Regions from separate parts of the Paenibacillus tianjinensis genome, predicted to be linked through region 2. Evidence: riboswitches for the same ligand, from Rfam matches in the RefSeq annotation. Region 2 holds a riboswitch; each other region holds the start of a gene.
What was found. Region 2 has a riboswitch for thiamine pyrophosphate ahead of JRJ22_RS11500 (ABC transporter ATP-binding protein). Riboswitches for the same ligand answer to the same signal wherever they lie in the genome.
Positions count from the first base shown of each region.

Region 1: it holds a riboswitch for thiamine pyrophosphate, as region 2 does, so the genes downstream of both, thiC (phosphomethylpyrimidine synthase ThiC) here and JRJ22_RS11500 (ABC transporter ATP-binding protein) in region 2, are expected to answer to the same signal.
Region 3: it holds a riboswitch for thiamine pyrophosphate, as region 2 does, so the genes downstream of both, JRJ22_RS08915 (thiamine phosphate synthase) here and JRJ22_RS11500 (ABC transporter ATP-binding protein) in region 2, are expected to answer to the same signal.

Region 1 covers NZ_CP070969.1:166,637-169,912, forward strand. Annotated here, with positions in the region: gene trxB (thioredoxin-disulfide reductase) at 139-1,092, shown strand; TPP riboswitch at 1,168-1,274, shown strand; gene thiC (phosphomethylpyrimidine synthase ThiC) at 1,395-3,080, shown strand; gene JRJ22_RS00845 (DUF1858 domain-containing protein) at 3,269-3,276, shown strand, end outside.
Region 2 covers NZ_CP070969.1:2,614,593-2,617,868, forward strand. Annotated here, with positions in the region: gene JRJ22_RS11495 (ABC transporter permease) at 1-496, opposite strand, end outside; gene JRJ22_RS11500 (ABC transporter ATP-binding protein) at 483-1,253, opposite strand; TPP riboswitch at 1,371-1,473, opposite strand; gene JRJ22_RS11505 (TetR/AcrR family transcriptional regulator) at 1,544-2,170, opposite strand; gene JRJ22_RS11510 (DHA2 family efflux MFS transporter permease subunit) at 2,353-3,276, shown strand, end outside.
Region 3 covers NZ_CP070969.1:2,070,595-2,073,870, forward strand. Annotated here, with positions in the region: gene JRJ22_RS08900 (hypothetical protein) at 1-15, shown strand, start outside; gene JRJ22_RS08905 (NUDIX hydrolase) at 84-509, opposite strand; gene JRJ22_RS08910 (SDR family oxidoreductase) at 742-1,611, shown strand; TPP riboswitch at 1,673-1,774, shown strand; gene JRJ22_RS08915 (thiamine phosphate synthase) at 1,912-2,523, shown strand; gene thiS (sulfur carrier protein ThiS) at 2,520-2,723, shown strand; gene JRJ22_RS08925 (thiazole synthase) at 2,824-3,276, shown strand, end outside.

The DNA of each region.
Region 1 (3,276 bases), 2.4 Mb from region 2:
AAGCAACCAGGAATAAATGATGCACGATTCTGCATCCTTATATTGTTCACCGGAAACGCGGATAAGGCTGCTTCATGGAAGCCCCCACAGCCGTTTCTTCAAAGTAAATAATCACCCACTTGTAAGGAGGCCAATGTGATGTACAAAACAATTGTAATCGGAACAGGCCCGGCAGGGCTGACTGCCGCAATTTATTTGGCACGTGCCAACCTTAACCCGCTCGTAATTGAAGGCTTGCAGCCGGGAGGACAACTAACAACGACGACAGAAGTGGAGAACTTTCCGGGCTTTCCTGAAGGCATTCTTGGACCCGACCTGATGGACAACATGCGCAAGCAGGCTGAACGTTTCGGTGCAGAGTTTAAGAACGGCTGGGTCGATTCTGTGGATTTCTCGCAGCGGCCTTTCAAAGTAACCGTGGATGGGCTTGGTGTACTGGAGGCAGAGTCGGTTATTATCTCTACCGGGGCTTCGGCAAGATATCTGGGTATCCCCGGCGAGCAGGAGAATGTGGGGCGCGGGGTCAGCACATGCGCTACCTGTGACGGCTTCTTTTTCCGCGGCAAGAAAATTATTGTTGTCGGCGGCGGAGACTCCGCGATGGAGGAAGCCAGCTTCCTGACCCGCTTTGCCTCAAGTGTAACCCTGGTGCACCGCCGCGAGGAGCTGCGCGCTTCGAAGATTATGCAGGACCGGGCGCGTGAGAACAGCAAGGTGGCCTGGGCGCTTAACCGTACACCGCTGGAAGTGACCGTTAGCGACACGGGAGTCAAAGGGCTGACTGTGCGCAACAATGAGACAGGTCTGGAAGAACTGCTGGAAGCGGATGGTGTGTTCGTGGCAATCGGGCACACACCGAACACGGCATTCCTGGGCGGACAGATTACGACGGATGCTAACGGGTACATTGTCGTCAACCCGGGCACGACCGAAACGAACATTCCGGGCGTCTTTGCTTGCGGAGACGTGCAGGATACCCGTTACCGTCAGGCGATCTCTGCAGCCGGAACCGGATGCATGGCAGCTATGGATGCCGAGAAGTTCCTGGAAGGCACCATGGTGCATGATTGGAGTGAAACGCTGGATAAATGAGGATGAACCCTCGCCTTTACATCCAGCCGTTGACAGAGTATATCCGGGTAGAGTAGATTTAATGTAATTTAATAAGATGCCCACTAGGGGAGCCTGAATTGGCTGAGACGGAGAAAGTGAATTTCCGGACCCTTGAACCTGATCTGGATCATACCAGCGTAGGAAAGTGGAGCCGGACTTTTATTTCGTATAGCCTTCTTTGGCTGTTCCCAGATAAAGCCGCTCCAGGTGGAGCGGCTTTTTTGCTGCATATTCTTATTCAAAGACCACGTGTGAACACACCAATCTGAGGAGGAGAAACAATGGCAGGAACAGTGAAGCAGGAAAACGTAAATCTTTCGGTATTTCCGGGGAGCCGTAAAGTTTATGTAGAGGGTTCACGCCCGGACATCCAAGTCCCGATGCGTGAGATTAGTCTTACCCCTACAAGGGGAAGCGCCGGCGAAGAAATGAATGCGCCAGTGCGTGTGTACGATACGAGCGGGCTATATACCGATGACTTTGAACAAACGGATATACGGAAAGGCCTGCCGCCTCACCGGTTAGCCTGGATTGCAGAACGCGGCGATTCGGAGGAGTACGAGGGAGCAGCCCCGCAGGATGAGGGAAAAGGAAATGCCGCGGCCTGCGTGACAGAGACCTTTCCGGGATTGCAGCGGCGGCCTTTAAGAGCGCGTCCAGGTACCAATGTAACCCAGCTGCATTATGCACGGAAGGGAATCATTACCCCGGAGATGGAATATATTGCGATCCGCGAGAACATGAGTCCTGAATTTGTGAGAGACGAGGTAGCTGCCGGGCGTGCAATCATACCTGCTAATCTCAACCACCCGGAAAGTGAGCCGATGATCATCGGCCGTAATTTCCTGGTGAAGATTAACGCCAATATCGGCAATTCAGCAGTATCATCCTCTATCGAAGAGGAAGTGGAGAAAATGAGATGGGCCACCCGCTGGGGGGCAGACACCATAATGGATCTCTCCACCGGTAAAAAAATTCATGCCACCCGTGAATGGATTATCCGCAATTCTCCAGTACCGATCGGCACCGTTCCAATTTACCAGGCACTTGAAAAGGTAAACGGTAAGGCTGAAAATCTGACCTGGGAGATATACCGCGACACCCTCATTGAACAGGCGGAGCAGGGTGTGGACTACTTTACCATTCATGCCGGAGTGCTGCTGCGCTATATTCCGCTTACGGCCGGACGAATGACCGGGATTGTCTCCCGGGGCGGGTCCATTATGGCCGCCTGGTGTCTTGCCCATCATCAGGAGAGTTTCTTATATACGCATTTCGAGGACATTTGTGAAATTATGAAGACCTACGATATCGCCATTTCGCTGGGCGACGGACTGCGGCCGGGATCGATTGCCGATGCCAATGACGAAGCCCAGTTTGCTGAGCTGGAAACGCTGGGAGAGCTTACGGAAATTGCCTGGAAGCATGATGTTCAGGTTATGGTGGAGGGTCCCGGGCATGTGCCAATGCATAAAATCAAGGAAAACATGGATAAACAGCTGGACATCTGCCGGGAAGCCCCTTTTTATACACTGGGCCCGTTAACCACGGATATTGCTCCAGGCTATGACCATATCACCTCAGCAATTGGCGCTGCCATGATCGGCTGGTTCGGAACGGCGATGCTCTGTTATGTGACCCCCAAAGAGCATCTGGGACTCCCTGATAAAAATGATGTGCGCGAAGGTGTGATTACCTACAAAATCGCTGCCCATGCAGCCGATCTGGCCAAAGGGCATCCGGGTGCCCAGGACCGTGACAATGCGCTGTCCAAAGCACGGTTTGAATTCCGCTGGCGCGACCAGTTCCATCTGGCGCTCGATCCGGAGCGGGCACTGGAGTATCACGATGCGACTCTTCCCGCAGAAGGGGCCAAGACGGCGCATTTCTGTTCGATGTGCGGTCCGAACTTCTGCAGCATGCGGATTTCCCACGGCATTCAAGAATCAATGAACCAGCTCACCTAACAGGTGAAATACTAGGCTGTCTCCCAGGCTGTAAAAGGCTGAGGGAGACGGCCTTTTTTTGTCCGGAGTTGTGGTTCAGAGGCTGGGAAGCTTCTTTTTATACTTAGTGATTGCAATCACTATTGTCTTGTATGGCCTATGCTAAGCTGTTGTTGAGAAGAATTCTCACTAAAAAAGGAATGGTACACATGAACAA
Region 2 (3,276 bases):
GGCGGCGGTTCGCACCGAGTGTAAGCAGCAGCTCCCGGTATTGCTCACCGCTTTTATGCAGGCCATCGTATGTACCGACAACGACCGGAAAGAAAGCTGTTAAGAAGACGACCGCCACCTTGCCACCGAGTGTGTAGCCGAACCACATAATAAAAATAGGTGAAAGGGCGATCAGCGGAATCGTCTGGCTGACAATAAGCAAAGGATAAACCGCTTTTGCCAACGGCCGGGACAGGTGCATCGAGATTCCAAGCAGAGTTCCGCAGACCACAGATGCTGCGAATCCAAGCAGCGTTTCCTGGAGTGTTACCGGCAAATGCAGACCGAACAGCAGGGAGCGCTGCTCCACTAGCGCGGTCCAGACCGAGGACGGGGCAGGAAGGATGAAGGGAGGGAAATGGCCCAAACGCACGGCCGCTTCCCAGACCAGGAGCACCAATAGGACTAGCAGGGCGGCAGGGCCATAATTCCTGAGCAGCCTGTTAATGGTGGACACTCTCATGCAGTCTCCGCTCCAGTTCTTCCCGCAGGACTATGAACTGCGGTTGATAGTTTAGTTGATAATGTCTGGGTCTCGGCAGATCAACGGTCATTTCGTGCAGTCCTTCACCGCTGCCGCCAGACATCAGATAGATCCGGTCGCTAAGCAGCAGCGCTTCTTCCAGATCGTGCGTGATGAACAGCACGGTTTTACCAAGCCCGCCCCACAGCTCCAGCAGCCAGCGGTGCAGCTCGCGTTTGGTGATGGCATCCAAAGCGCCAAAGGGCTCATCCAGCAGCAGCAGGTCATTTCCTGCGGCCAGTGTCCGCAGCAGCGCAACCCGCTGCCGCATTCCGCCGGACAGCTCCTGCGGGTAGGCCGCTTCCGTACCGGCGAGGCCGAAGCGGTGCAGCAGACCGCGGATCTGCTGCACCGCATCCTCTTTGCTGCTGTTTCGCCTCAGCTCCCAGGGAAGCAGACAATTGTCCAAAACTGTTCTCCAGGGCAGCAGCAGATCCTGCTGCGGCATATAGCCGATCTTACCCAGGCGCGTAGCGGCGTTTAAGGGCGGCAGGCCGCTGATCCGGATATCTCCGGCTGCGGGTTCCAGCAGGCCGGCGATGATTTTGAACAGGGTGCTTTTGCCGCAGCCGCTCGCGCCGACTACCGAGATGAACTCCCCCTGATATACTTCCATAGAGAGCTTTGAGAATATCGGCTGGCCATGGGCAGCGGCAAAAGAAAATTGAAGATCAGTAATGGAGAGCAGCACTGCTTGTATACCTCCTTAAATTACGAAGTGCAGTAAACGCAAGAAGACCCATACATTTCCGGAGGAAATGTATGGGTCTGAAAGTTTCAAATCGTTGGCAGGGATAACGCAACGCTGATCATTTCTGCTCCACTTCCCTCCGCTGGTATGATCCAGATCAGGTTCCAAGGGTCCGGAGCATAAACTCCGTCTCAGTCGGCCGACTCCCCTAGTGAAAAAACAGGTCAATATTCAATTCGTAATTGCTAATTAATATACCATAACTTAGCGGATTGTAAAGATAGTCTTCCTTAAAGCGGTTGAAGACCGCCCACGAACAACGCCAGGATTCCCGCTGTAATTTGCTCTTTGGTAGAGCCGTATTGCTTTTGTTGAAAAAGATACAAATCGGGGCTGAGCACGGCAATCAGTGCTGTTGCGGTGAACTGGGGATCAATTGCAGGGATCTCACCGGAAGCAGCGGCACGCCTTAACAGCTCCTTCAGAAAATCGTTCAGCCGCCGGAAGAAAGGATGCTCAAACTGGGTAAGCTGTTTTTTACCGGTGAACTCCGATTTGATCAGCTGAAGCAGCTCAGCATGCTGCTCAATGAAATCGACAATCCGGCCTATGCTGCTCCTTAAGTGGCCAAGTGCATCAGAACCGGATTCCGGGAACGCTAGCTCATGCTCCAGGCCGGTCAGAAACCGCTCCGTACTGTCCCGCAGCAGCATAGAACAAATTTCACCTTTGTCCGAAAAACGGCGGTAGAGGGAGCCTTGCCCGATGCCAGCCCGCTTGGCGATGGCGTGCATGCTGACGGCTTCCAGACCGCTGGCTATAAACAGCTCCCGTGCTGCCTCCAGGATACGCTGGACATAAGGATCTTGACTATTTTTTTCCGTGTTTGAAACGGGATTCGGATCTAAAGGTTTCATAATCTTTCCTTTCAGGGAACACTAATTTATTTGTAGTGCCGAAAGATTCATTTGACACAGCGGACAATTGTCCGTAGACTAATTGTGGATCAACGGACAATTGTCCGCTTAGCAATTATATAGATAAAGCTGTGCCGCGGTCAATGATCTCGCCGCAGCACAACATTAGGAGGAGAAGAAGCATGGAAGGTGCACTAAAGCAGGATGCTGAGTTTCGGTTAACCAGTATTCTGGTTCCGCTGCTGGCCATTATAGCCGGTGTTTTTATGGTTGTACTCGACAGTACAGCGATGAATGTGGCGCTGTCCACCCTGGTTAAGGATTTTCATACGAATTTAACGACGCTGCAATGGATCGTGACCGGGTATATGCTGGCACAGGCTTCGGTCATCCCGCTTTCGGGCTGGTTGTCCGACCGTTTCGGGGCCAAAACTGTTTTTTTGACGGCAGTGGTTGTATTTACGATAGGATCGATTCTGTGTGCAACCCCCAGCAGTGCGGAATGGCTGATTGCCTTCCGGGTGCTGCAGGGACTCGGCGGGGGCTGTGTTCTCCCGGTGGGGATGGCTTATGTATACAGACTGGCTCCGAAGAGCAAAGTAGGCATTGTAATGGGGATTATGGGGATTCCGGTGCTGTTCGCTCCGGCAATCGGGCCTGTATTGTCCGGCTGGCTGGTGCAGTATCATTCCTGGCGCTGGATCTTTCTGATTAATATTCCGATCGGCATCATCTGCGTGCTGATCGGCCTGCGGAAGCTGCCGAATTCGCAGCGCGGGCAAGTTCCTGGCATGGATAAGCTGGGGATGCTGCTTGGACCGCTGGCGTTTGCTTCACTGACTTACGGGGTCAGCCAAGGTGCTGAGAGCTGGACTTCAGACAAAACCCTCATCGGCTTGGCGCTGGGTGCGGTGGCTCTGATTGCTTTTGTAATTACGGAGCTGCGCTCGACAACTCCGCTGCTGGAGCTGCGCATTCTTCGCTCCATTGATTTCAGTACAGGGATTCTTGTCCAGTGGATTGCCCAATTCGGTCTGTACGGGGCATTGTTTCTGCTTCCGCAATTTCTGCAGCAGGCCCGGGGCTTCGGCGCTTTTGACACAGGA
Region 3 (3,276 bases), 540 kb from region 2:
AGACACATTATTTAAGACCGGAGAATGAGGAATTGCCCTGGCGGCCGCGGCTGCTGGGGCAATTTGTGTTGTCCGGGTATATTTTACTCCAGTTCCTCCAGCTCCAGGATATGATACTTCACGAATTCGGCAAAAATCTGCGGCGGCAGCAGACCGCGGAGCAGGTCCTTTGTACACCATCTGTAGTCGGTATGCTCTTCTGACAGCCGGATGACCTGTTCCGCACTGCGGCATAGATAGGTGATAATTATAACCTGCCTCGCTGGATCGGTTAAGAAGGATGCCGCATACAGCAGATTATCCACAGTGACCGTTAAACCGGTCTCCTCCTTAATTTCTCTTACCAGAGCGGCCTCCAGGCCTTCTCCGAACTCTATTTTTCCACCGGCGCACTCCCAGGTGCCCCCGCCTACAGCATCTGCAGACGCACGCTGGACCAGCAGGATTTTTCCTTCGTTGATGATGACACCTTTGACAGCGACGATAATATTACGGTTATTTTTAGTCATGCAGCACACCTCCCTCATTGCTACTATCTGATACAGTCTATTCTTCAGTATATAAAGCTTCCGCGTGAAAAACGACAGTATTTTCGTTTGACCGCCGCTTAACTGTGGTAAGTAACATATCGTAAAGCCATTTTGTACCTAAGTCCAGTATAGTGCATAACCTCCCCATCCTGAGCCATCCTAAGATGATGAAATTTACCATCCATGTGTAAAAGCGAAAGGAGAATGGATCATGCCAGATAACAAACAGCCACAAAAAACCCTGCCTCCGCAGGAGCAGGACCGCCAGCCGGGAATTGAAAGTCAAATGAACCCGCTGCCTGAATTTGAGACATCAGCCTATAAAGCAGCAGGCAAGCTGCTGGGTAAAGCTGCCCTTATAACCGGTGGAGACAGCGGAATCGGACGTGCGGTTGCCGTGCATTTTGCCAAGGAGGGTGCGGATGTCGTTATTTCCTATCTGAACGAACACAGCGACGCCGAGGAAACCAAAAGACAGGTGGAACAGGAAGGACGAAAGTGTATCCTGATTGCCGGCGATATCGGCGTAGAAGCCTTCTGTCAGGATCTGATCAACAAGACGGTGGAGGGGCTCGGCAAGCTGGATATCCTGATCAACAATGCCGCCGAGCAGCATCCGCAGGATAAGATTGAGGACATCACTGCTGAACAGCTGGAGCGGACCTTCCGCACGAATATCTTTTCGATGTTCTATCTGACCAAAGCGGCCATGCCTCATCTCAAAAAAGGGTCCACGATCATTAACACGACTTCCATTACGGCTTACAGGGGGAGCCCTCAGCTGCTGGACTATTCTTCCACCAAGGGAGCGATTCTCAGCTTTACCCGCTCACTGTCAATGAATCTGGCGGATAAAGGCATCAGAGTCAATGCTGTAGCTCCGGGCCCGATCTGGACACCGCTGATTCCATCCACCTTTGACGCGAAGAAGGTCAGTGAGTTCGGCGGCACACAGCCGATGAAGCGTCCGGGACAGCCGGAGGAGCTGGCACCAGCCTATGTGTATCTGGCTTCCAGCGATTCATCCTATGTAAGCGGCCAAGTTATTCATGTGAATGGCGGCGAAATTATTAACGGCTGACAGGCTAGCTTTTTGTAGGAATATTATGTTAATATAGACCACGTTAGCAAACAGCATATGAAATTGTCACTAGGGGTGCCGCGAGGCTGAGACGAACTTACGGTTCGGACCCTTTGAACCTGATCTGGTTTATACCAGCGTAGGAAAGTGGAGAATGAATTGACTGCAGCGCAGCGGGTTTAGAAGCTCAGCCCGTATTTCTGTATACATTTATGACTGCCTCCTATTGCGGGGGCAGTTTTTTTTGCGTTTGGTGTTATCAAGGGGGAAGGAAGGTGACTAAAGCTGGCTGAAATTCATTTGATTTCGGACGGGAGGCTGGATGCGGCTCACTTTGCGGCAATGGCGGCCGCTATTCATCCGCAGCTGGACTTTATTCATCTGCGGGAAAAGCAGCGGTCCGCCCGGGAGCTGCTGGACATGACCGGAAAGCTCCTACTGGCGGGGGTTCCATCATCCAAGCTGGTCATCAATGACCGGGTGGATGTTGCGCTGGCGGCCGGAGCGGCTGGTGTTCAGCTGGCCTGGCACAGCCTTCCGCTATCTGCCGCACGTGCCGCTGCTCCCGTACTGCGGCTGGGAAAGTCAGTGCATTCTGTGCAGGAGGCGGAGGAAGCAGGCAGGCAGGGGGCTGATTTCTGCCTGTTCGGGCATGTGTTTCCTTCGGTCTGCAAGCCGGGCCAGCAGGAGCGTGGCCTTGCACAGCTGGCGGATGCTGTGCGTGTGTGCGGTATTCCGCTGATCGCGATCGGCGGGATTACACCGGCCAATACCGGATTAGTCCTCCGGCAGGGGGCGGCTGGCATTGCAGTAATGTCCGGCATTTGCAGTGCGGATGACCCGCTGGCTGCCATACGTGCCTATAGGAGAGCAGTTATACAGGCTGAAGATAAAGGAGGTGAGGGGGCATGAAGCTAATTATCAACGGCAAACCCGGAGAATTTGCGGACGACTGCCGGACTGTGGCTGATCTGCTGAGCCTGCCGCAATGGAACAAACGGCTGGTCATTGTAGAGCTGAACGGTGACATTGTTGGCAAAGATCATTACATAAACACTGCGCTAGGAGAAGGCGACCGGATTGAGCTTGTTCATTTTGTCGGCGGGGGCTGAGGACACATTATCTTTCTCCCGGCAGTAATTGTCCGGTGTTCCGCCCTTCAATCAGCAAGTTCAATTTATTTAATATATTTCATATCAGGAGGCGAACCCCATGTCAGATCCTTTTGTACTCGGCGGTATTCCATTAACCAGCCGCTTGTTTATAGGAACCGGTAAATACAGCCGTAATACGCTGATCCCTGAGGTTGTAGCATCGTCAGGCTCACAGGTAATTACAGTAGCCCTGCGCCGGGTTGATCCGCAGAGCCAAGAGAATATTATGAATTATATTCCTTCCCAGATGACGCTGCTTCCCAATACCTCCGGCGCACGCACTGCAGAAGAGGCCGTCCGCATAGCCAGACTGGCCAGAGCAGCCGGTCTCGGCAACTGGGTGAAAATTGAGGTGATCAGCGACCAGAAGTATCTGCTGCCTGATAATAGCGAAACCATCCGCGCTACAGAAATACTCGCCGCCGAGGGCTTCGTGGTGCTTCCTTATATGAGTCCGGATCTGTCCGCTGCACTGCGGATGAAGGCAGCCGGCGCCGCAGCCATTATGCCG